Regions from separate parts of the Paenibacillus nicotianae genome, predicted to be linked through region 2. Evidence: riboswitches for the same ligand, from Rfam matches in the RefSeq annotation. Region 2 holds a riboswitch; each other region holds the start of a gene.
What was found. A riboswitch is a leader RNA that binds a small molecule or an ion and turns the genes downstream of it on or off. The one in region 2 is predicted to bind cyclic di-AMP.
Positions count from the first base shown of each region.

Region 1 (7,505 bases), on a different contig from region 2:
AAGGAGCGAAATATGATGGTAACTCAAGCATTGATCGAATGGAATATAGATCCCACTTCGTTGCCACAGCAGAAATGGTTAACTGATCAACAACTCAATCTGGATCTATCTTATCCCAACATGAATTCTACAGATGAAGGATGGAATATCCAGATTCGGATTACAGAATCATTGCCTAATTCGTGGAATACGTATGCAGAAGTACAATTTCTGACTGATCCAGATGATCCCTTAGAAGAAGGATTTACATTTTTATTATGGGCAGGCTCTTATGTAGCCGATGTAACGATTGTAGGGGAAACACATTAATGTATAACGCAAAAAGCTCTCCATGCTCATCAGGAGGGCTTTTTGTATATCCAATATGATATTTTTCTACACTAGAATCGTGATGTAGTTTGCTTATCTGTTATTGTAGTAAATCAACTTTGCTGTTGAGTAGGAGCTAAAGCAATCTCACGAATATTGATACTTTGAGGCTGATTGAATGCAAAGTAAATTGTATCTGCAATCGTTTGTGGCATTAAGTTGAGTTTGGCTTTTTCGCCAGTGGTCTGATCGTTCCATTCAGTCTCTATTAATCCAGGAGAGATTGTAACTACCCGGACATTGTGTGGAGCTACTTCTTCGCGTACATTTTCACTAATCGAATGAACAGCAAATTTGGTACCACCGTAAGCGACATGATCGGTAAACGTTTTTTTACCTGCAATCGAGCTGATATTGATAATCGTGCCTGACTTTTGTTCAATCATGGATGGCAGTACAGCTTGCATTCCATTGAGAAGCCCGATCACATTAGTATTATACATCTCTTGCCATTCTGCTGGATCTTGAGTCGTAATATCGCCAAGCAACATTCGACCTGCATTATTCACAATTCCTTTAACTGGCCCGAAATGTTCTTCTGCTTCTGCTATAGCTTGATCCAGAGCAGGTCGATCGGTAATATCAATAATCGCTTTCATCACCTGCCGACCGGCAAACGCTTTTAAGCGATCTTCACGACGAGAAAGTAACAACACATTATGTCCTTTGGCAATAAAAAGTTGGGCGGTAGCTTCTCCTATACTTGACGATGCGCCTGTAATCACAACAAATCCTGTTTTCATAATTCAATAAACTCCTTTATTGATATGAGATAGTGGAAAGGAACAACTTCACCTTATCATGTCTATAGAAGAAGCACAGTGAGAAACATTATAGTGCATCACATTTTTGATTATAAATTTTGGATAATCAAAATATAGTCCAATCTAGATATCCGGTACCATCACTCATAACCTGCAACCGCTTGATAAAACGAAGGGCTACAGGTTATAAGTGATGGTACGTCTAATCTACAACCTATTACATCGAATGAGATTCCAATACCAGTTCATCGATCAACTTGCCTTTGAATACTTTCAGATATTGATATTGTCCGTCGATACATAATTTGAGTAATCCATTATCGAAGTCAGTATGCATATCTTTGAAAAAGATACCTTCTGTAATGATCGATTGACCATGAGTCTCATAGGCAATCTCATATCCGCGCGAGGTCTGAATCACATCTACATCTACGCCTTGTTCGTGGGTTTCTTCTAAATGAGCTTGCATACGCTGTACCGCTACGATATGTAGATCGATAGCTCCCAACTTTTCCAGTAGATCATTTACAATCGAGCCTTTGATGATTTCTTGCCAGCGAGTCTGAGCCGATTGTCCAATAATAAGTTGAGTAATATCATGCTGTTGAGCGGTGGAAGCGATAATATCAGCCGCTTCTTGTCCGTTGCTTTCTAAGAGTACAAAATGACCTCCTGCTTCTTCTGTTAATTTACGCCATAATGCTACATAGTTCTCTTGTTGTTGATCCATTTCATCAAGCGGATGATCGATGACACTCATTACACACAGTGGAGATTGAATAAGTTGAGATAAATGAATACCACGCCTGATCAATCGTTCTCCATTGGGGCCATAATATACACAGACCATAATCTTTTCAGAATTCAAGCTAAATACACTCCTTTATTGAGGTAGTTATGATCCATTAACCATAATTATTTAAAAGGAATAATAAGCGATTGTATAATCTAACAAAAAAGCATGATTCACCAGTATATCAGAAGATGCCCATACATCTGGAGGATCTTGTAGACGACTAGATAGGTCGGTCAGAGCATCTAACATCACCTGACTGCGTACATCTCCCCATAGATCATGATGTTGGTCGATATAAGATTGCGCCTGCGGTAACGAGCATTTTTTGAGAGCAGTGAACACCCGACACCATTTCACCAAATCTAAATGTTGAACCTGATCGGTAAACGAATATTCTGCCCACCCTGTAATCCCGTGACTTGCTATTTTTAACAACCCGCAATGCAAATACCCATCCATATCAGGTAAGGCAAGCAGATGATTATCATATTGGAATACTTCAATAGAATGAATAGTATGGGTAGACACATCCACCTTAGACACAGTATTAGCAACAGGCGCGATCGGCGAAATTAAACTCATCTCAAATCTACACTCCTTCAAATAAAATCGCTATCTCTATACACAGTAAAAGCAGAACAATAAGTAGCTGTTACATTTTTGTGATGTCAGATATTGTTAGCAATCATAGTCCCGTTGAAGGTAGAAGTAAAATCAAATGTAAGCTTTTAATAGACGTTATACGCTTGAAAATAACGATGTAATCGGATTCATTTGGCTTAATCACGTTCTAATGTCTCTTATACTCGCTTATACAACCGTTTATATAAATCGTGTGCAAATAGTAGAAAAAGAAGGATGAGATCATGCAAATAAGAGCATAATGTGGAAAAGGTAATAGAATTGATTCAAATTCGCTCCTTACACGTAGCTAGACTACTTTACAAACGAAAAAGGCGGGCGTATGATTTCATTCAAGTTCATTACAGCTTAATGACTGAAAGGCTATATCCAGACCTTTCAGAAAGCGGGGGAACCATACGAATAGACAAGATGGTACAGATCTATTCAGGGGTGAATCAGATAGAAAGGCTTCGACCGAACTATCTGTAGGGAGACTCTTACTTCCGAATCCGTCAGCTAACCTCGTAAGCTGCAATAAGAGAGACGACAACAGTCATCTATGCCATATCAGGGGCTTTTTTTGCGCCTGTTTTAGAAGCTGATGAAGAGGTCCTCTTCTAACGGCTTTTTTTGTTGTCTACAATGAGTGGAGGAGAGCGAACACGCATGGAGTACGAACAGGAATTTGTACTGGTATCGCCTGCTACAGTAGCAGGAGAACAATTTATTCAATTACTCAAAGTTAAAAAAATACCGTTTGCTATTATAGTGAATAGTCAGGCAGATCAGCTTCGCTTTGAAAAGATAGGTATTGAGCATATTCTGGTGATCGATACGCAGCGCCAGGACTTATGGCGTATCCCGCAATTGAATATTGGCAAAATCTATTTATTTGAACGTAGTCTACCTTTATGTTGTCGGTATATTCAGATCTGTCGTGCATGGACATCAGAGAAGCTATATGTGATTACCGAAGGCAATCAATCACGCTTAATTTATCGTGGTCTTGGTGCAGATTATATTATTCATACCAATGGAAGTAGCGCTTCGTTTTTATTATAAAAAAAGACTGCTGATCGAACGATCATTTTATTTTGCAATTTGGTGCTGATATCTTGATAATAAAGAAGATAGAGAACCAAGTTGATGCGCAGAATGGAGATGATCGTTGTGATCGGTAAAACAGCCCTTGTCGCTGGAGCAACAGGTCTTGTTGGCAAAAAATTAGTGCGTCAGTTATTAGACAGCACAGAATATACACGAGTGATTGCTCTTGTCCGCGAACCTGTGCAGCAACTACAACATCTGAAGTTGCAACAGATCGTAGTGGATTATCGTAGACTAGAAGATTATCGTGCAGAGATGCAAGCAGACGATGTCTTTTGCTGTCTCGGTACAACGATTAAGCAAGCAGGTACTCAAGCACAGATGATCGAAATTGATGTATTGTACCCGGTATCTGTAGCTATGGTGGCTTACAAACAAGGAGCCAAGCAGTTTATCGTGATCAGTTCGATGGGTGCTGATCCCAAATCAAGTATTTTCTATACACGTACCAAAGGTGATATGGAGCAACGATTGCAACAAGTAGGTTATTCTTCGTTATCGATTGTTCGCCCGTCTTTATTGTTAGGCAAACGTAAAAATAGCCGCGCAGGGGAGCAATTTGGCGCTGTGGTCTCTCAAGCATTATCATTTCTAATGATAGGGCCTCTTCGTAAATATCGCGGTATCGAAGCAGGTGACGTTGCACGAGCGATGTATCGAATCGCTCAGATCTCCAAGTCAGGTACTCAAGTATATATGTCAGATCAATTGCAACGCATCGCAGACGAGTCGCAGAGTCGCTCTGTTGCGATGAACAAATCCGCCAAATCATAGTCAGATATATTTCAATTTTTAATTATAGAAATGGAGAATTACAATATGCCTCAATTAGAACCCAAACAAGCCGCTTCAATTATTGAAAAGTGGATTGCGTTTTACGATATGGATAATGCCAAAGCATGGGATAAAGATGATTATCCTTTTATCCAATCTTCTTGCAAAGTGATGCGTAGTGCGATCCAAGCATTACGAGGAAAAGCACCTGCACAACCTAATGAACGTCGCAAAATAGTAGCTGGACTGGAAGATTGGTTAGACGATTCATTTATGGATGATCCGAATGAATGGGAAAAAGAAAATAAAGCATTTGTACAAGAAGCTTTAGAAGCGATTCAATATACGATTCAATTTCTACAAAAATAATCAATAACAAGTAGGAGTGCTGTATGCCAGAGAGGTATATTCAACTGTGCAGTCGTGCGATCGGTGATTTTTATATCGCATTTGAACCGCACTCTCATAGTCTCAATATCTATTTGCGAACACTAGAATCGGCGATAGCAGGATCTAACGATATATCTACAGATCAGTCGAATAGTAAATGTATCGATCAGCCTGCTTCGATGTTGCTGATCGGGTATCTCAAGGTAACGTATTCGCAAGCTTCTAAGCCTACCGAGTCAGAAGATGATCCTCATGAGATTATGCCAGGGCTGGATGCTGTTTATATTAGTGATTTTCAAATCTATTTCAATTATCAAGATCTGAAATTAGCTGTACCTGTGATTACGTTATTACGAGACACTTTATCGGCGGAAGGATATCGGTTACTCTCTGCACATATTTTCAAAAATGAGCGCTCCTATGCCAAATTACGCCATACGTATATCCAGCGTTGCAGAGCAACGATACGGCGTGAATATAGCGATTATGTCATGATAGAATGGAAATTGAATTCGGCAGAAGATGCAGACAGGAGCGTAAAATGAATAACGATACAAACGATCATATTCAGATAACTCTGTGCCGGGAAGAAGAAGCACATATGATATGCAATATGTATCCGTATTACTTGTACGACCTGTCAGAGATATGGGAACGTCAGCCCAATTCACAGGGAATATTTGATGAAGAAGAATATGCTACACTTCACCAGCAAAGCGATGTGTTTCTGATCTGGTGGCGACATCCAGGGGTTCTATATCCGTGGATTATTCGTGTGAACGGAGTACCTGCTGGATTTGCTTTGATTGCGACGGCTCCTTATTTGCCTGCTGGTTCTCATGCTCAATATTACTTGAATGAGTTTTTTGTAATGCGTCCATTTCGTGGACAAGGAGTCGCTCAGCAAGCCGCTATTCACGTTTTCGACCAATATCAAGGTGATTGGGAACTACAGACCAATGCTTCCTCACGGAATCATCATACCCAATCGTTCTGGAACAAAATATTGTCACAATATACAGAGAATCAGTACAGCAAGCACGAAATCATAGATGAAGATCAGCAACAACTTCTTTCTTATTGCTTTAACAATCAGCAAAATAACAAATAATCATGATTTTTTTCAATTTGTTACTTTCTTTTCATGGACAATATATAACGTTTTGTGTAACATAGGCATAATTCACTTTATCAATAAGGAGTATACCTATGGCACAAAAAGAAAGTTTAGGTAAAGCAGGTAACAAAGTAGAACGGTTTTCAACAAGCGGGTTTATTTTAGCAGCGATTGGTAGTTCGGTAGGTCTGGGGAATATGTGGAAGTTCCCGTATATCACAGGTAAATATGGTGGCGCTGCCTTTTTCCTGATGTTTATTATTTGTCTGATTGTAGTCGGGCTACCGATTTTATTGGCAGAAATGGCTATTGGACGAAGTGGACGGGGTAATGCTGCGGCCTCGCTTTTCAACATTACAGGGAAAAAGCATTGGAAATGGATCGGTACTGTTCCGGTAGTGACTTCTTTCTTAATTATGTGTTACTACGGTGTTGTTGCAGGATGGACACTACACTATACCGTATTATCGTTTAGCGGTAGTCTATCGGATGTGAATACTGATTTTACAGCAGCATTTACAAATTTTGCAGGTGGATATGCACCGTTGTTCTGGCAAGCAGTGGTAATGCTGATTACAGGGATCGTTATTGCTAAAGGGGTATCGGGCGGAATTGAAAAGTACAACAAGATTCTGATTCCCGGCTTTCTGGTGATTTTGCTTATCTTGATGTTCCGTTCATTGACGTTGCCTGGAGCAGCGGCAGGGGTAGAATTTTTCTTAGCACCTGATTTTTCTAAATTAAGTCGAGCTTCGATCTTAACAGCATTAGGACATGCATTTTTCTCTTTATCTCTAGGGATGGGTTGTATGTTAACGTATGGTTCTTATGTACGCAAAGAGCAGTCCTTAGGTAAAGCAGCGCTTGCGATTGGAGCAGGTGACTTGTTCTATGCGCTTTTAGCAGGGTTGATTATTTTCCCAACCGTATTCTCTTATGGACTCAAACCAGATCAAGGGGTAGGGCTTGCATTTATGGCGTTACCTGCGGCTTTTGCGCAAATGCCTTTAGGTGCTTTTTTTGGTGGTCTATTCTTCTTATTGCTAGCGATTGCGGCGATTACTTCATGTTTCTCTATTCTTGAAGTGCCTGTAGCTTATGCGATGGGACAATGGAATTGGACTCGTAAAAAAGCTGCTAGCATCGTCTGTATTTTTTCGTTCATACTGGGTGTTCCGGCTGCGTTATCTGTAGGCGGTGTACTTAGCTTTATTACATTGGATGGCAAAAGTATTTTTGATCTATTCGACTTTGTCACTTCTTATATTTTGATGCCTGTAGGCGGATTTATTGTCACGATCTTTACCGGATATGCATGGAAACGTGCAGGTGAAGAAGCAGGATTATCTGGATTCTGGTACGATACGTGGATGTTTATTTTACGTTATATTGCACCGATTTTAATTATTCTCATTTTCTTATTTTCTATAGGTATTATTCAACCACCTCAACCGGAATAAACACGAAAAAGGAGCATTTATATGACCATTTCTTCTCAAGAAGCTTTTTCCAAAGCGTTAATACAGTCTTTGATCGGAGAAAGAGGGCATTTGCCGATTGCGCG
Region 1 is NZ_JBHUGF010000011.1:229,817-237,321, forward strand. Features, by position in the region: gene ACFSGI_RS19770 (hypothetical protein) at 13-309, shown strand; gene ACFSGI_RS19775 (SDR family oxidoreductase) at 423-1,112, opposite strand; gene ACFSGI_RS19780 (universal stress protein) at 1,351-2,001, opposite strand; gene ACFSGI_RS19785 (hypothetical protein) at 2,053-2,511, opposite strand; cyclic di-AMP (ydaO/yuaA leader) riboswitch at 2,923-3,099, shown strand; gene ACFSGI_RS19790 (hypothetical protein) at 3,220-3,615, shown strand; gene ACFSGI_RS19795 (NAD(P)H-binding protein) at 3,709-4,434, shown strand; gene ACFSGI_RS19800 (hypothetical protein) at 4,480-4,803, shown strand; gene ACFSGI_RS19805 (hypothetical protein) at 4,827-5,369, shown strand; gene ACFSGI_RS19810 (GNAT family N-acetyltransferase) at 5,366-5,935, shown strand; gene ACFSGI_RS19815 (sodium-dependent transporter) at 6,034-7,401, shown strand; gene ACFSGI_RS19820 (DinB family protein) at 7,423-7,505, shown strand, end outside.
Region 1: it holds a riboswitch for cyclic di-AMP, as region 2 does, so the genes downstream of both, ACFSGI_RS19790 (hypothetical protein) here and kdpF (K(+)-transporting ATPase subunit F) in region 2, are expected to answer to the same signal.

Region 2 (7,505 bases):
TTGTAGGATTGGATGAGCCATCTTATCAAATTGAACATCAGATCATCTATATTTCGGAGCCTGAGATAGCATCGATAGCCTATCGCGAACCAGAAGCAACTACGATTTTGGAAGAAGAGGCTGAACAAGCATTTGTACCGTATGAAGTACATGCTCAAGGTAATATCGAATTTCCTACCTATAGTTATGTCGATTATGATCAGTTAGCGAATTATGATATCTCGGATGAGCAATATTTAGAATGGAAAGAACAAGTTAATGCTGAACCCGATGACATGGTTGGAAAAATATTTGGTTATCCCGTATCCTCACATGGAGATGACTATATGGAAGCCGCTACAGCGATTTTTACCGGTAAGCATACATATGATATGGATAAGCGGCGTAAATGGTTAGTGAAGCAGTGTGACGGAAATGAGCAACAAGCAGATCGAGAAATTGAAGATACGCTGATGCTCTTAGAAATAGAGAGTGATGATGATATCGGGTATATGTGGTGGGATGCTGGCGTTATTCATTTTTTTATCCGCAAAGAAGATTTGATTCAATTAAACTTTGACCGAACCTATTGTTCTGTCTATTCAAGCTAAAATAGATCTATTCACTCTACAAGCTACTTGAGTATAGATGTACATCGCTGAATAATGGATCAATGATAGAAAATGTAAAATAGGCGCCATATACACATAACGTAAATAGACTATTCTGCTCCTTATCATCTTTAAGGAATAGAATAGTCTATATTTGTATTCTGTGAGTTATGAGTCTAATTGATTATGCGTTTGTTTATTTTTGATCGGATAAGGAGATTGTACAGTGATCGCTTGAAAAACATGGAGCTTCCCATTTTCTACTTGTCGCATACGCGGGCCTTTGAATCCACGTTTGACTAATTGCTTACGCATATACAGCATTAATGCCCAGTGACTAACCACCAGAATGTGTTCTTCTTCTGAAGATAAAATAACATCTAATGCTCGATTAATACGTGCTTCGACTTCCCGGATCATACGGCGATATCTTCGACTAAGCAATGGAGCCATTTTGAAAAGAACGCCCCATCCGATAAAAGGAATACGTATATTCGTATTAAAACTTGGAGGTGTAAGCTCACGTAACTCGGGCATTACTGTAATCTCGCCATCATAAATCGAACGTGCCGTTTTGATAGCACGCGGGAGATCACTGGCAAAGCATTTTTCCCAATTAAAACCACGCAAATCAGTTGTGCCATCGTGGATATCAGCAAGATCATACTCTTCAAGCCAGGCGATCAGTTCGCTCACTGTCACAAATTGGCGAAGAGGAAATTCTTTATTTACTTTAAAATGGCGGACAAGTCCGATTGTCTTCGTCATGAGTCTTGTATAATTCCTCCACAATAGTATGGTCGTGCTGTTCCTGTACAAAAAATAAGTAGATAATTTAAGTTTAACATAGTCGTGCAATGAAGGGACACTATTCGCTATTTATTTTAAAATAAAAGTATACTACTTTAAGATGACGTTTTGAAACCTAACACGTAATCGTGTATATTTAGTCGTAAGCTTACAATGAAAGATGAATTTAGGGATGAAAGGAAGAATATAATGAGTCAATGGGAATATCGTACAGTCAAATTACACACCGGAGGCTTTCTCGGTGGCAAAGTAGATGATGCAGAACTACAGGAGCAATTAAATGCCTATGGATTTGATGGATGGGAGCTTGTATCGACATTTGACACCAGTCTTGCACAGGGCAGTTCACGAGAAATCATTTTAATATTCAAACGAAGTGCATTGCTCGATTAATGTCATCATTATACGTATATCTAGAGTACATACTGGGTGATGCCTTTTTTTGCAAATAAAGATCAGTACCTTTAATATCGGTCAATACATGGTATATATGGGGGGATAATGTTTGCATGAAATTAGGTATACGCCATAAGGAACGGTATACTTTAACATAGAACGATGATCATGAGCATAAAGAAAGCCTCATGGAACAGGAGGAAACAACAATGATCGGAACATGGTTGGAAGAAATCAAATCCATATTACGACCAGAATTGAACAGTCTTGAAGAAGCGTTAAAAGCTTCTGCTGGAGATGAAGAAATAGAACAAGCTGAACAGATTATCGGTGTCTCTTTCCCGGATGATCTTAAAGAACTGTATCATATACACAATGGGGAGTCTCGTAGTGGCCCGGGGTTCTTTTTTGGTTTGCAATTTTTGAGTTTGGAAGAAATGATTAGCGAGTGGAAAATATGGTCTGAGCTTGAGCCTGAATATCAGACGATGGGAGATCATTATTCGATTCCATCGGGTTGGATCAAAGAGCAGTATATCAACCGCAACTGGATCCCTTTTTGTCATGATGGCGGAGGCAATCATCTAGGGATTGATCTGTCTCCAGCAGAACATGGGGTAGTTGGACAGGTGATTAATTTTGGTCGTGACGAAGAAATGAAGTATGTGATTGCCCGTAGTCTGGGTGAATTTATTCATTTTATGCGAGATACGGTTCGTCATGGCAATTATACTGTCGAAGAAGAGGATGGATTCAAATATTGGATGTACGGTCGTAACGAACAATCGCGTATGCTCAAAGATGCACAGGCATATGCTTTAGCCGATCTACCCAAAAACAATACATCTTCTGATGAACCAGAGATTCCATTACAACAATGGTTTCAGCAATTAGATCCAGATTGGCAAGAACGAATTATAACTAAATCGAATACGGTCGAAGAGTTTGTCCATGCTCATCAAATCTTTTTGATTCGTGAACAGCTAACAGATATCACGCCGCTTGAACGTTGTCATGAAGTACGTGAATTAATTTTAAGTGTAAATGAGATTCAAGATATTCGTCCGCTTGCGAATTGTAGAGAACTCAAAAAGCTATATCTTGTTCGCAATCCGATTCGTGATCTCACGCCATTACGTGGATTGCCTTATTTGCAAATTGTTAATCTAGAAGGTACGTTGATTGAAGATTTAGATCCGTTAGCAACGTTACCACATCTGTATAATTTGGATTGTACAGATACACGTATTCAAGATTATGCTCCTTTAGCGCAAATGCAACAGTTGACTACACTTGCTCTTTCTTCGCCTTCTCGCGAAGCTGTAGAAGCCTTATCTGCTATTTCAGGGCTACGAGAATTGAAAATATGCTCGCCTAATGCATGGACACCTGAAGACTGGCAACAAATCAGTCAGTCTTTGTCTTTACGCAAACTGCATATCGAAGATGCTTATTTTGCTGATATGAGTTGTCTACAAGCATGTGAACAATTGGAAATGCTGACGATTCATGATACGCGTATTTCTGACATTTCAGCGATTGCGGATCTGCCCAACCTGAAGCAATTGGAATTGAATAGTGGTTGCCAAATCAGCAATATAGAAACGATCTCCAAGTCTGTATCGCTAGAGCAATTTAGCGGTTCGTTTGCTCAATTTCAATTGCTCAAAAATTCGTTCGCTCAATACGTGAAATTCCATAAAATTGTCGGCGAAATGACAGATGAAGAAGAAGAAATCTGGCATAGCCATATACGTTAATACGATATTATAGTTATTTTCAATCATGTCTAAAGACTCTGTACAGCTCAAAAGCGACAGAGTCTTTTTTATGTTTTTTATTATTTTTTACCTAAAATCACAAAAATATAGTTGACTATCAATTTTCTTATTAGGTATAATTTACTAATAAATAACATATTTTTGAAAAAGGAGTGGTATTTTGAAAACAAAATTAGTAGGTATTACGGCGTTACTTGTGACATTAGGCATAGGTTGGGGTGGGGTACAGACGCATGCGCAAACTTTAGCAGTACATAAAGATTTGGGCAATACTACAGCTCTTGTTCAATCTGTTGCGCCAAACAAGGAGCTGACCAGCTCTAAAGATTATTTTGCTAGTAAAACGAAAGAATTGCCACAGTCTATCACTTTGCCATCTTCCACACTTAAACGCAGTACCATTGCAGAAGATACGTATGGTACCAACACCACACCAGATGAAGCTTTATTTATTCAGACAGGACAAGCGTATCAGGGTTATATCACTACAGAAGGGGAAAGTCGCTGGTTTTATACGCAAGTCACGACTCCTGCCAAATTAACTTCTTTTTTGAGTGTAGTAAATTCGGCTGCTATCGATTATGATCTTTCACTGTATTACTTAAATGAAGAGACTTCCCAGATTCAACAAGTCGCTTTTTCTACTAAAGGACCTACACAATATGAACAGCTTAGTCACATTGCCAAAGCAGGTTATTATTTTATTAGAGTTAGTTCGTATCAAGGTGCAGATACCACTAATCCATTTACCGTATTTGCAGTAACATCGGATAGTTATGATGCGAATGAGCCGGACGATAACCCGTGGCTAGCTAAAGATCGCGGAGCTGCTCCTTTTGTCAGTACACAGAATATTGATAATAGTTTTGATGAAGATTGGACAAAAGTAACTTTGACAGCTCAGTCTAAAATGAATTTACGGTTAGACAATACATCGACCTATGGAACGTATCAGTTGCAGTTATTTAATGCTAATCTTGTAAGTCAGGGTACACTGGCACAAAATACAAATGGTCAGGTTACATTACCGGCTGGAACGTATTATATTCAAGTGTTAGCTCCTTCCACATTCGATTTAACGACTCCATACAAATTATCTGTTAATTATCAGACAGCAGATGTATCAAGAGTTGTTATTAGTGATATTACAACAGATGGCGGTGTCTACGGATTTATTAACTATGGTCAAGGCAATAAATGGCGTGTGAAAAATAATATTGTAATCACAGGTCGTGCATTAGATGCAACAGGTAATCCTGTAGGGAATGCGATAGTCACAACCAATATCACTACCATTTTAAATAACAAAGTGATTTCTGGTACAGCGACTACAGATGCTACAGGTCATTTTACAATGCCGGTCTCTATCAATAATCCGGGAGTAGGACAATATACGTTCCAATCGTCCAGATACAGACATTATTATGATATTGTCAGAATTCAATTTTTCAACAATGGAAAACAACTAAATTCAGACATTAGCACGTTGTACCATTTTGCTTACGAAATTTATACAGGTTAACATAACGTAGCAAAATGATAGGATGTTGCGTAATAAATGACATAATCGTTTTCAGAATCTACTGCAAATCAATGATAAATATCATGTAACAAAAATAAAAAAGTAGATAAACGATGAAAAAGAGAGAAAATAGAAGCCTGAGATAGATAAGTTTTCAATAGTTATCTGAAAATGAAAGCTGTGATGATTCACAGCTTTTTTTGCGTTTTTTCTCAGCTTTACAGTTGACAGGTACAGGCGTATTATTCATTGCAGGCAGTTGATGAATAGGATTCAGCAACTGATATAAATGAAGTTTCCAATGTTTTTGATCGCTGAGTTTTCGGTACTAACCGAAAAACGGGGGAACCAAATTGCGACTTCACAAAACGGTGTGAGAGCCGGAATGTGAATCGTTGGGGTGAATCTGCATACTGACTTAACCATGGTACAGTCAGACAATGCAGTAGGGCGACTCTCACCGCCCGAATCCGACAGCTAACCTCGTAAGCGTGGATTAGGAGAGAAGTGTGAAGCTTGTGCCGATCTGACACAGTGTAATACGACTCTGTGTTTTTTGATATGTTAACAATGTCACGACGCTTAATTTTCATATGCATATGAAAAGCGGGGGAACCAATCGTTGATGAAAATAACTGATAGAAGAGTCAGTTACTACACAACATGGGGTGAATTCCGGTATCTACCGGAACGGGCAATCTTCCAGCCCGAATCCGACAGCTAACTCCGTAAGCGTATAGGGGAGAACTCCTAACCAGCAACTTGGCAGGTACACGATAAGTGTGCGTGTTTGTAGAGGGCTGGGGAAAAGTTCTGCTTTTCTCCAGGCTTCTTTTTTTATGCCTTTTTTAGCAAATATTACTTACAAAACGAATGCAGGGAGTCTTATACCTATGATGGATATACTGATGATTGGATTATTATTGATAATGACTTTGGGATTGAGCGGGTTGCTGCAATGGGCATCTGTAGCTATCGGAGAAAGAAGGAATGAGCGATGACTTGGCTGCTGTGGATTATTATTGGTGGGTTAACCATCTATCTATGTTACGCATTGATTTATCCAGAAAAATTCTAAAGGGTCAGGGGAGAACATCGTGAGTATCTTTTCATATATCGGAATTGCAGTCACTTTTATTATCGCTTTAATTATCGCTCGTCCAACCGGACATTATATTGCATATGCTTTTGAAAATAAACCGAATCGCTTAGATCGTTGGTTTTATCCAATTGAGAAATGGATATACAGGTTCGGCGGTATCAAAAATGAAAATCAAACCTGGAAGCAGTATGCAGGCGCTGTTCTTATCAGTAATGCAGTGATCTTGCTGATAGCATATCTGATCTTTCGTTTCCAACACATTTTACCAATGAATCCAGCAGGGATTACCAGTATGAGCCCTGATCTAGCATTCAATACAGCGATCAGCTTTATTACAAATACGAATTTACAGCATTACAGCGGTGAAAGTGGTTTATCTTTATTCTCACAAATGACAGCAATTATCTTTATGATGTTTGTCTCACCGGCAACAGGGATTGCAGTCGCAATTGCATTTATTAGAGGATTGACCGGTAAGCCGCTGGGTAATTTCTTTACGGACTTGGTACGGGCAATCACACGAATTTTGTTACCTCTTACTTTTATTATGGCGCTTGTGTTTGTTGGATTAGGTATGCCGCAGACCTTGCATACAGTCATAACAGCTCAGACTTTACAAGGAACAGAGCAACAGATTGGTACCGGTCCAATAGGATCATTTCTAGCAATCAAAGAATTAGGGAATAACGGTGGTGGATATTTCGGAGCCAACTCTGCACACCCTTTTGAAAATCCAGGCGGATTCAGTAATATGTTGCAAATGTTGATGATGTTATTGGTTCCAATGTCACTGCCATTTACGTACGGCAAAATGGTCGGCAACTCCAAACAAGGTAGAGTATTATTTGTTTCGATGGTCATGATGTTTGTCGTGATGCTTAGTGTATCACTTGTCAGTGAATTTCAAGGAAATCCGTTGATTAACCAATTAGGTATTCAACATCAGTCGGGATCAATGGAAGGGAAAGAAGTACGATTAGGCGAAGCGCAATCTTCATTCTACTCTGTGGTAACAACAGCTTCAGAGACAGGTGCTGTTAATACGATGCATGATACGTTAACACCTATTGGCGGATTGATTTCACTTGGAAATATGATGCTGAATACGGTATTTGGCGGTTCAGGAGTAGGATTGTTAAACATTTTAATGTATGCGATTATTGCTGTGTTCTTATCGGGTCTGATGGTTGGACGTACACCAGAATTTCTCGGTCGCAAAATTGAAGGCAAAGAAATGAAGTTGATTGCAGTAACATTACTTATTCAACCATTATTGGTATTAGCACCTACAGCTATTGCTCTTA
Region 2 is NZ_JBHUGF010000010.1:1,732,520-1,740,024, reverse strand. Features, by position in the region: gene ACFSGI_RS11700 (YwqG family protein) at 1-590, shown strand, start outside; gene ACFSGI_RS11695 (histidine phosphatase family protein) at 759-1,358, opposite strand; gene ACFSGI_RS11690 (DUF4177 domain-containing protein) at 1,590-1,793, shown strand; gene ACFSGI_RS11685 (SMI1/KNR4 family protein) at 2,006-3,556, shown strand; gene ACFSGI_RS11680 (carboxypeptidase-like regulatory domain-containing protein) at 3,738-5,099, shown strand; cyclic di-AMP (ydaO/yuaA leader) riboswitch at 5,402-5,606, shown strand; cyclic di-AMP (ydaO/yuaA leader) riboswitch at 5,669-5,849, shown strand; gene kdpF (K(+)-transporting ATPase subunit F) at 6,097-6,177, shown strand; gene kdpA (potassium-transporting ATPase subunit KdpA) at 6,197-7,505, shown strand, end outside.

Region 3 (7,505 bases), on a different contig from region 2:
GGAATATATCCGGCTTGACTGGAAATTTGGATCGTATCTCGAGATAATTCAGTAATCGTCAGCCGATCTGCTAAATCGACCATCGTCATAATCATCTCGACCTCATGATAACCATCCGGTCGTTTATGTAACACATCCAGCATCAGGTTAATCTTCGCTGGCGCTTTTTCATATATCTTCATGCTGTTCCTCCACCCTCAACATTCCATCCGAACGATTTGATACGCTGCGTACGGGTTCCTGTGCTTATCATTGCGAATAATCCATATTATAAAAAAAATGAAGTATAAAGTCTATTAATATGGGTATCGGGTTCCGTTCATATCTATAAAATGTAGTCACAAAACAAAACAGTCTCTACCCCGAAAGGAGATAAAGACTGTCTTATGATAAAACAGTTATTCAATTCCCAACATATTCGATTCGTGTCTGACAATCGTCATCACAGACGGTGACTTCCACAGAATCTGTCAATATATCGGCATAGCTGTAAGACACACGTTCAAATGTCTGATGCTCTTCAGCGAGCTTGACAATAAAAACAGAAGGGTAGGTCTCTTCCAAAACTCCGGTTCGTTCGATGGTCTTCTTACGACCACCATTAGCACGTAACGTAATTTTGTGCCCTACATGAGCATCAAGACTACGTTTGATTTCCAAAAGCGCATTGTTAGCCATTGACTACAACCACCTCTTTCCTCCTTAATTATATCAAAGAAAAGATAGTTTGTCAAATGAACATTAAATTATAGCAGTATTAAATTTATCTTGTCAACGAATTTTTTTAGCGGATACCTGCTTTCAAAAATACACTGCTCAAAGTCGCATATTCTTGCAAACTAAGCGTTTCTCCACGTCTAGAAGGTTCAATTCCTGCTTCTGCCAAAAGCTGCTCTAATTGCGTACGGTCTCCGCCTTCAAAGTAACGACTACGCAAGTTATTAGCAATCGTTTTACGACGTTGTACAAAACAAGATTGCATTAATTCAAAAAAGTAAGCTTCATCTTCCACTTCGACTGCCGGACGATCACGCAGTTTTAAACGAATTACCGCAGACTCTACATTAGGCTGTGGGATAAATACTGTTTTGGGCACAATACAGATCAATTCAGGCACGCAATAATATTGCACCGCAATACTTAGACTTCCGTAGTCTTTGCCTCCAGGAGGAGCTGCCATGCGCTGAGCGACTTCTTTTTGGATCATGACGACGATATTGTCTAACGGTAAACGTTCTTCTAACAACTTCATCACGATCGGTGTCGTTACATAGTAAGGCAAGTTAGCAACTACACTTACTTTTTCGACTTCACTAAAGTCTTCACGAAATAGTTGATGTAGATCTACTTTAAGTACATCATCATGACGTACTTTAGCATGCGGATAAGGCTCTAACACTTCTTTCAAAATTGGAATTAAGCGACGATCAATCTCAACTGCTGTGACTGCGCCTGCTTCCTGAGCAAGACGTTCTGTTAATGCACCAATCCCCGGCCCAATTTCTAACGCTCCATTTTCAGGTGTTAATTCGGCTGCTTCTACAATTTTGTTCAAAATATTCGAATCGATCAAAAAGTTCTGACCCAAGCTTTTTTTAAACGAGAAGCCGTATTTATTAATAATTTCTTTGGTTCGTTTGGGTGTCGCTATATCTAGTCGTTCATCCATATTATTATTCTTCCTCCGCTTCCATTTGTGAAAGAGCTGCTGCAAATTCTTCACGGCTAATGCCAAAAATACGCAAACGCTTGTGGAATTGCTTTCCATTGCCATATCCTATCCCTAACAAATTGCCCATTTTCATTCTTCGCTCTGCCGCATCAGCACTCATCACAAGTCCTGTCATAATTAAGTCTTCCCAATCGATCAAAACTTCCGCTTCTGGCATCTCCGAATGTACACGTGCCAGTGCTTCACGAATCGCTTCAGGAGAAGCATTTTCAACACCGATATCACCTTTGAGCGTCGCTTCGCTTTCAGGAATAAAAGCATGCTTACAGCCTGGTACTTTCTGCGCGACGATTTTCCGTATCCGTTCACCTGCAAAATCAGGATCTGTTAATATAATCACACCGCGACGTTCTTGAGCTAACTTCACCCGACGAATTACATGAGCTCCTATCGCTGAACCGCCTGTCTCGATCGTATCTGCGTCTACAGCTCGTTTGATGGCTACTGTATCGTCTCTACCTTCCACCACAATCACTTCTTTAATCACGTTGATTGTACGCTTCCCTTCACTCTGTAAATAATGACCTCTATCGATTCACTCTAAATTGATCTTAACAGAACAAAAAGAAGAGGAATATTCCTCTTCTTTTTGTTTTCCTTATTCACGCTCATGGTTAATATTATTTATATCATATAACAGATGACTGGGCTTAAGCAATGGCGTTATCCCAATCAACACCCTACTTAGGGTTTAACCGGACCGATTACATATACAGTGTAACCGGATTTACGTCCAAATGCTCTCGCTTGGCTCAAGCTGTCTATATATACGTCGATTTTATTACCGTTAATAGCACTACCGGTATCTTCAGCACGGCGGAAGCCAATGCCTTCAATGTATACCCACCATCCCATCGGAATGACACTCGTATCGACTGCAATCGTACGACCTTCTGTTACACGTGCTCCAGAAGCAGTCACTGTACCTAGACCGGGTTCTTGAGACGAATAAGCAGTAAGAGATACATTGTTCAGTACTTTCGCATAAGAGAAATCTACACCTGCTTTGGAAGTACTATTACTGGAACCTCCACTAGATGAAGCAGCTGCAAGAAGCTTAGGCTCTTCTTTTTTCGTACCTATTGCTACAATCTTGTCTTGCACTTTTGCGGTTGTTTTTTTATCAACCATACGTTTGGAGACGAATTCTCCATCTTCGTATACTTTCTCGATGTATTGAACCACTTTTCCTGTTTGACCACTTTGTACTAGCTTTGTTTTACCTTCAACCAGAGAAGCATCGGTTTTTTTAACCGTTTGATAAGGAATCTTTACAACTTTTTTCGCTACAAAAGATTTGGTGCGAACAATCTTGATATCCATATTGTCATGAACTGAAGATTCCATTGCTGGTGTAAGTTGATCTTCACCTGACAATGTTAATCCAGCTTGCTCCAATGTGTTACCAACTGTTTTAGAGGTGGTATAGATTTTCTTAGTGCCACCATCTGCCGTAATGTTTACTGCAACCGCATGGTTAATATAAACTTTATCCCCATCTTGAAGCGCGCCATTCATCGGCATAGATACTTTATCTTGTGGTGCGACTTTAATTTGATTTTCATCAAGCAGTTGAGAAAGCATCAATTTACGTGTTTCCACCGTTTGTGCTTTGCCGTCAATGACTACAGAAATATTTTTACCCGCTTGATTATAAAGTAGGGACAATAGCATCACTGCAAGAGCGATGACCAATAATGCAGCCCACAATACATAGCGTAGGTTTTGTTGCTTCCAACTCAGCGCGTAAGACATGCTGGATGAGCGCGAACCATGGGTTTTTTCGAAAGGAGCAATTGCCACTTCTTCCGTCCTCCTTCATAGTCTCGCCGTCTAGCTGTGACGTAATAGTATATGACGCGACTATATAACAGAATTTTCACAGGCTGATCGTAAGCATAAGATTATCGAATCTGTGTGATAATCTTTCGTGATGTTCAAAAATGCCTGCGCCATGGTCAGTCTAAGGGACATACCTAATATCTGAAAGATCAAGCTTCAAATATCGTATCTCTGTATCTTTTCCTTTTAGCCAAAACAAAAGAAGCCTCTGGAAAAGAGCAAGAGCAACTTTTCCTTGGCTCCCGACGTATTTGAATACAGTTCGGAAAACGTTAGAAAATACGAGGTTGCCTCTGCATCGCTTACGGGGTTAGCTGTCGGATTCGGACATATCATATTGCCTGCCCTGTGAAGGATCCTCCGCTCATGGCGCGAGTACCTCCAATTCACCCCATAGACCCTGTAAAAGGAATCATACATAATGACTTCGGTATTCTGATAATAATGGCTTGAAGACATATGTTGGTTCCCCCGTTTTCCTATGCAGGAAACTCAGCGAGACCGAATCATGGAATCTTGCGTGATAACAGCAAGATTAAATCACTGATGAAATAATATCCCGAACCCAACCCTCATGTAAAGCGACCAGCAAGCACGTTTTTCTGAATAAATGGTTAAAAAGTTGTCATATTCTCCGATTTTTTAAAGATAATTTATTCATATATCGATTTAACGATGTTTTTTGCGTGATTTACTCTGTTTTTCATCGAATGCCAAATCGTTCCAGTGCATTTTTAGTTGTAATTGTACTAATTTCTTCCAGTGATATCCCTTTTAGCTCCGCAGCCGCTTCGGCTACAAGTGTCACATAACCGGACTCATTTCGTTTTCCACGATAAGGATGTGGTGTCAAAAATGGGGAGTCTGTTTCAAGTAAAAGACGGTCCATAGGAACCTTTTGTAACACCTCTTTAGGTTGCTTTGCATTTTTGAAAGTAATTGGTCCTCCAAACGATAAATGGAAGCCCATATCAAGACACATTTTGGCTGTTTCCCAGCTCCCTGAAAACGAATGCATCACGCCTCCTACTTCATGTGCTTTTTCTTCACGCAAAATCTTCACAATATCTTCGTGTGCATCACGATTATGAATCACGATTGGCATATTAATTGAACGCGCTAGCCCAATTTGTTCCCGTAATACTTTGTGTTGTACTTCTTTTGGAGAAGTATCCCAATGATAATCAAGACCAATCTCGCCAATAGCGACTACTTTTTCATGTTTGCATAACGATTCAATCCATTCCAGATCGCCAGGTTGCATATGGATCGCATCTACAGGATGCCAACCTATCGCTGCATATATAAATTCGTAACTTTCTACCAATTCCATCGTAGTTGGAATCGTTTCGCGGTTGAAGCCAACATTGATCATACGGGTTACACCTTGTGCATAAGCACGTTCAATGACTTCTTTGCGATCATCAGCAAATTCAATCGAATCTAAATGAGTATGTGTATCAAATAACATATGTTTTTCTCGCTCCTTCTCTGTTTTACACACTTTTTTCTTTTATTTTAGATTTCAAACTCCATTTGAGGCGGATTGATTTTATTTTCAAATATCGCCGCTACTTCTTCTGATAACTGATGAATAACTTTTTCCAATTTATCTTGCGGATAATAAAGATGATATCGACCACGATGAATACCGCTGATCGAACGTACAATATCCGATACTTCTGAAATTTCTTGAATCCGATTTTGGCGATCTAACAATAGAATTTGTTTTTCTTTTTTAGGATCACCCGGACGGAATACATCATAAGGAAGATCTGTTGGAAAATCGATTTCTAGATCATATTCAGGATGCAATCCTACTCTAGCAAATTCATTTCGAATACTATCAATCGTTTCCAAATCAATCAAATCGGTTTCTACATATTTATACAGTCTACGTTGCATAAATCGATGGCACACATCTGCAAGAATTTCATCTTCTTCTCGTGTCCATTGCATAAAAGCAGTCTGTACTAATGCTTCATCTAGCAATAAATAATCATGTACTTGAATATTACCTTCAAATAAAGCAGGTAATGGATAAGGTAAAAATTTAAATTCAAATCCTTGATCAAACAATTCTTTCGCCCGGCGGAAAATCTGTCGCAAAACAATATCCGAACTTCGAGTCACCGGATGAAAATATACTTGCCAGTACATTTGATAACGTGCCATCAAATAATCTTCTATCGCATGCATCCCTGATTCTTTGACAACGACTCTACCATTATGAGGACGAAGCATTCGCAAAATACGATCCACATCAATCGTTCCATAATTAACGCCTGTAAAATAAGCATCACGTAACAAATAGTCCATACGATCCGCATCCAGTGGACTCGACACCAGATTCACAACGATTTTTTTCTCATAATCTTTACGAATAACAGAAGCGACTCGTTCAGCCAGACCACTTTCTGCTTCTTCCAGTACCCGGTTCACTTCTGTATCACCAAGTAGAATGCGACATGTCCATTCTTCATGATCCATATCGAATGCTTCTTCTATAGAATGTGAAAAAGGCCCATGACCGAGATCATGTAATAAAGCAGCACACAAAGCAACTAAACTTTCATCTCGTGGCCAATCTTCATAACCACCACGTTCAAATTGAGAAATAATACGACGTGTAATTTCATATACACCTAATGAATGAGAAAAGCGGCTATGCTCTGCTCCATGAAAAGTTAAATACGAAGTTCCCAGTTGTCTTATACGACGTAATCTTTGAAATTCAGGTGTATTAATCAATGTCCAGATTAAACGATCTTGCACGTGGATATAATTATGTACAGGATCTTTAAATACTTTTTCTTCTCCTAAAGGTTGTACAGGCTTCAAAACAAACTCCTCCTTCTATCTCTAAACCATAACTATTTAAAATTAAAAATAATTTATTCGTCTATAATGTCGAATGATGTCGGTATATACAAGTTACGAATTTCCAAATCGACAAAATAATTTTATGCTTATAATACCTGATAATACCGCTATATAAAAATATTTTTTCAAAAAAATCAGAAAAAAACTCTATTTTTCTCAATTTATAGGTTGACTGATTTGGGAAACGTTGGTATTATGAATATCATAAAACATAGAAATTTGTCGAATGATAGCACATCAAACAAAACAATAACAACTAATATATTTAAATTTGAGAGGATTGATCAGTAATGATGAAATCAACTGGTATTGTAAGAAAAGTAGACGAATTGGGCCGCGTAGTAATTCCTATCGAACTTCGCCGTACACTAGGTATCGGAGAAAAAGACGCTTTGGAAATCTACGTTGATGGCGAACGCATTATGCTTAAAAAATACGAGCCTGCTTGTATTTTCTGTGGTAACGCTGAAAATGTAACTTATTTTAAAGGAAAAATCGTTTGTAATGAGTGTATTTCCGAAATTCCTGTCCCTGTGACAAAATAAATAAAATAGGTTATACTAGAACTATCAACTTATTAATTCTAACCTTTTTAATATCTCCTTGGGCCTTTACTCAGCATTTTGTCTGGGTAAAGGTATTTTTTTGCTTTCTTTTAGTTTTCAAAAAAAGGCTTGGCGTTTATTATACTTCCTTTTGCATAGTACTTCCAATTTACACATCAAAAAGGAATCTTAAACAGTTAAGATTCCTTTTTGATAGTACTTATTTTGATATTTATTTTCGTAAAAAAACAATAGATATAACGAGTTTCTTCTATTATAAATAGATGATCTAAAATGGACTTTTGATACAGCTTTTTTAGAGATTTTACTCTTGTTCATGCAAAAGAACTTGATACACGTCACGTTTAGAAATTTCGCGGTCTTTAGCTGTTTTTTTCATAGCATCTTTACGTGAAATATTTTCTTTGTTTTCGTAATGTATCACATGTTCTTCGATACTCATATGTTGCCACCATTCACTGGCTTCTGCTTTGGCTTCGATC
Region 3 is NZ_JBHUGF010000002.1:38,208-45,712, forward strand. Features, by position in the region: gene ispE (4-(cytidine 5'-diphospho)-2-C-methyl-D-erythritol kinase) at 1-182, opposite strand, end outside; gene veg (biofilm formation stimulator Veg) at 403-678, opposite strand; gene rsmA (16S rRNA (adenine(1518)-N(6)/adenine(1519)-N(6))-dimethyltransferase RsmA) at 785-1,669, opposite strand; gene rnmV (ribonuclease M5) at 1,674-2,219, opposite strand; gene ACFSGI_RS01910 (ubiquitin-like domain-containing protein) at 2,417-3,535, opposite strand; cyclic di-AMP (ydaO/yuaA leader) riboswitch at 3,859-4,082, opposite strand; gene ACFSGI_RS01915 (TatD family hydrolase) at 4,278-5,045, opposite strand; gene ACFSGI_RS01920 (HD domain-containing protein) at 5,093-6,415, opposite strand; gene ACFSGI_RS01925 (AbrB/MazE/SpoVT family DNA-binding domain-containing protein) at 6,748-7,002, shown strand; gene rsmI (16S rRNA (cytidine(1402)-2'-O)-methyltransferase) at 7,328-7,505, opposite strand, start outside.
Region 3: it holds a riboswitch for cyclic di-AMP, as region 2 does, so the genes downstream of both, ACFSGI_RS01910 (ubiquitin-like domain-containing protein) here and kdpF (K(+)-transporting ATPase subunit F) in region 2, are expected to answer to the same signal.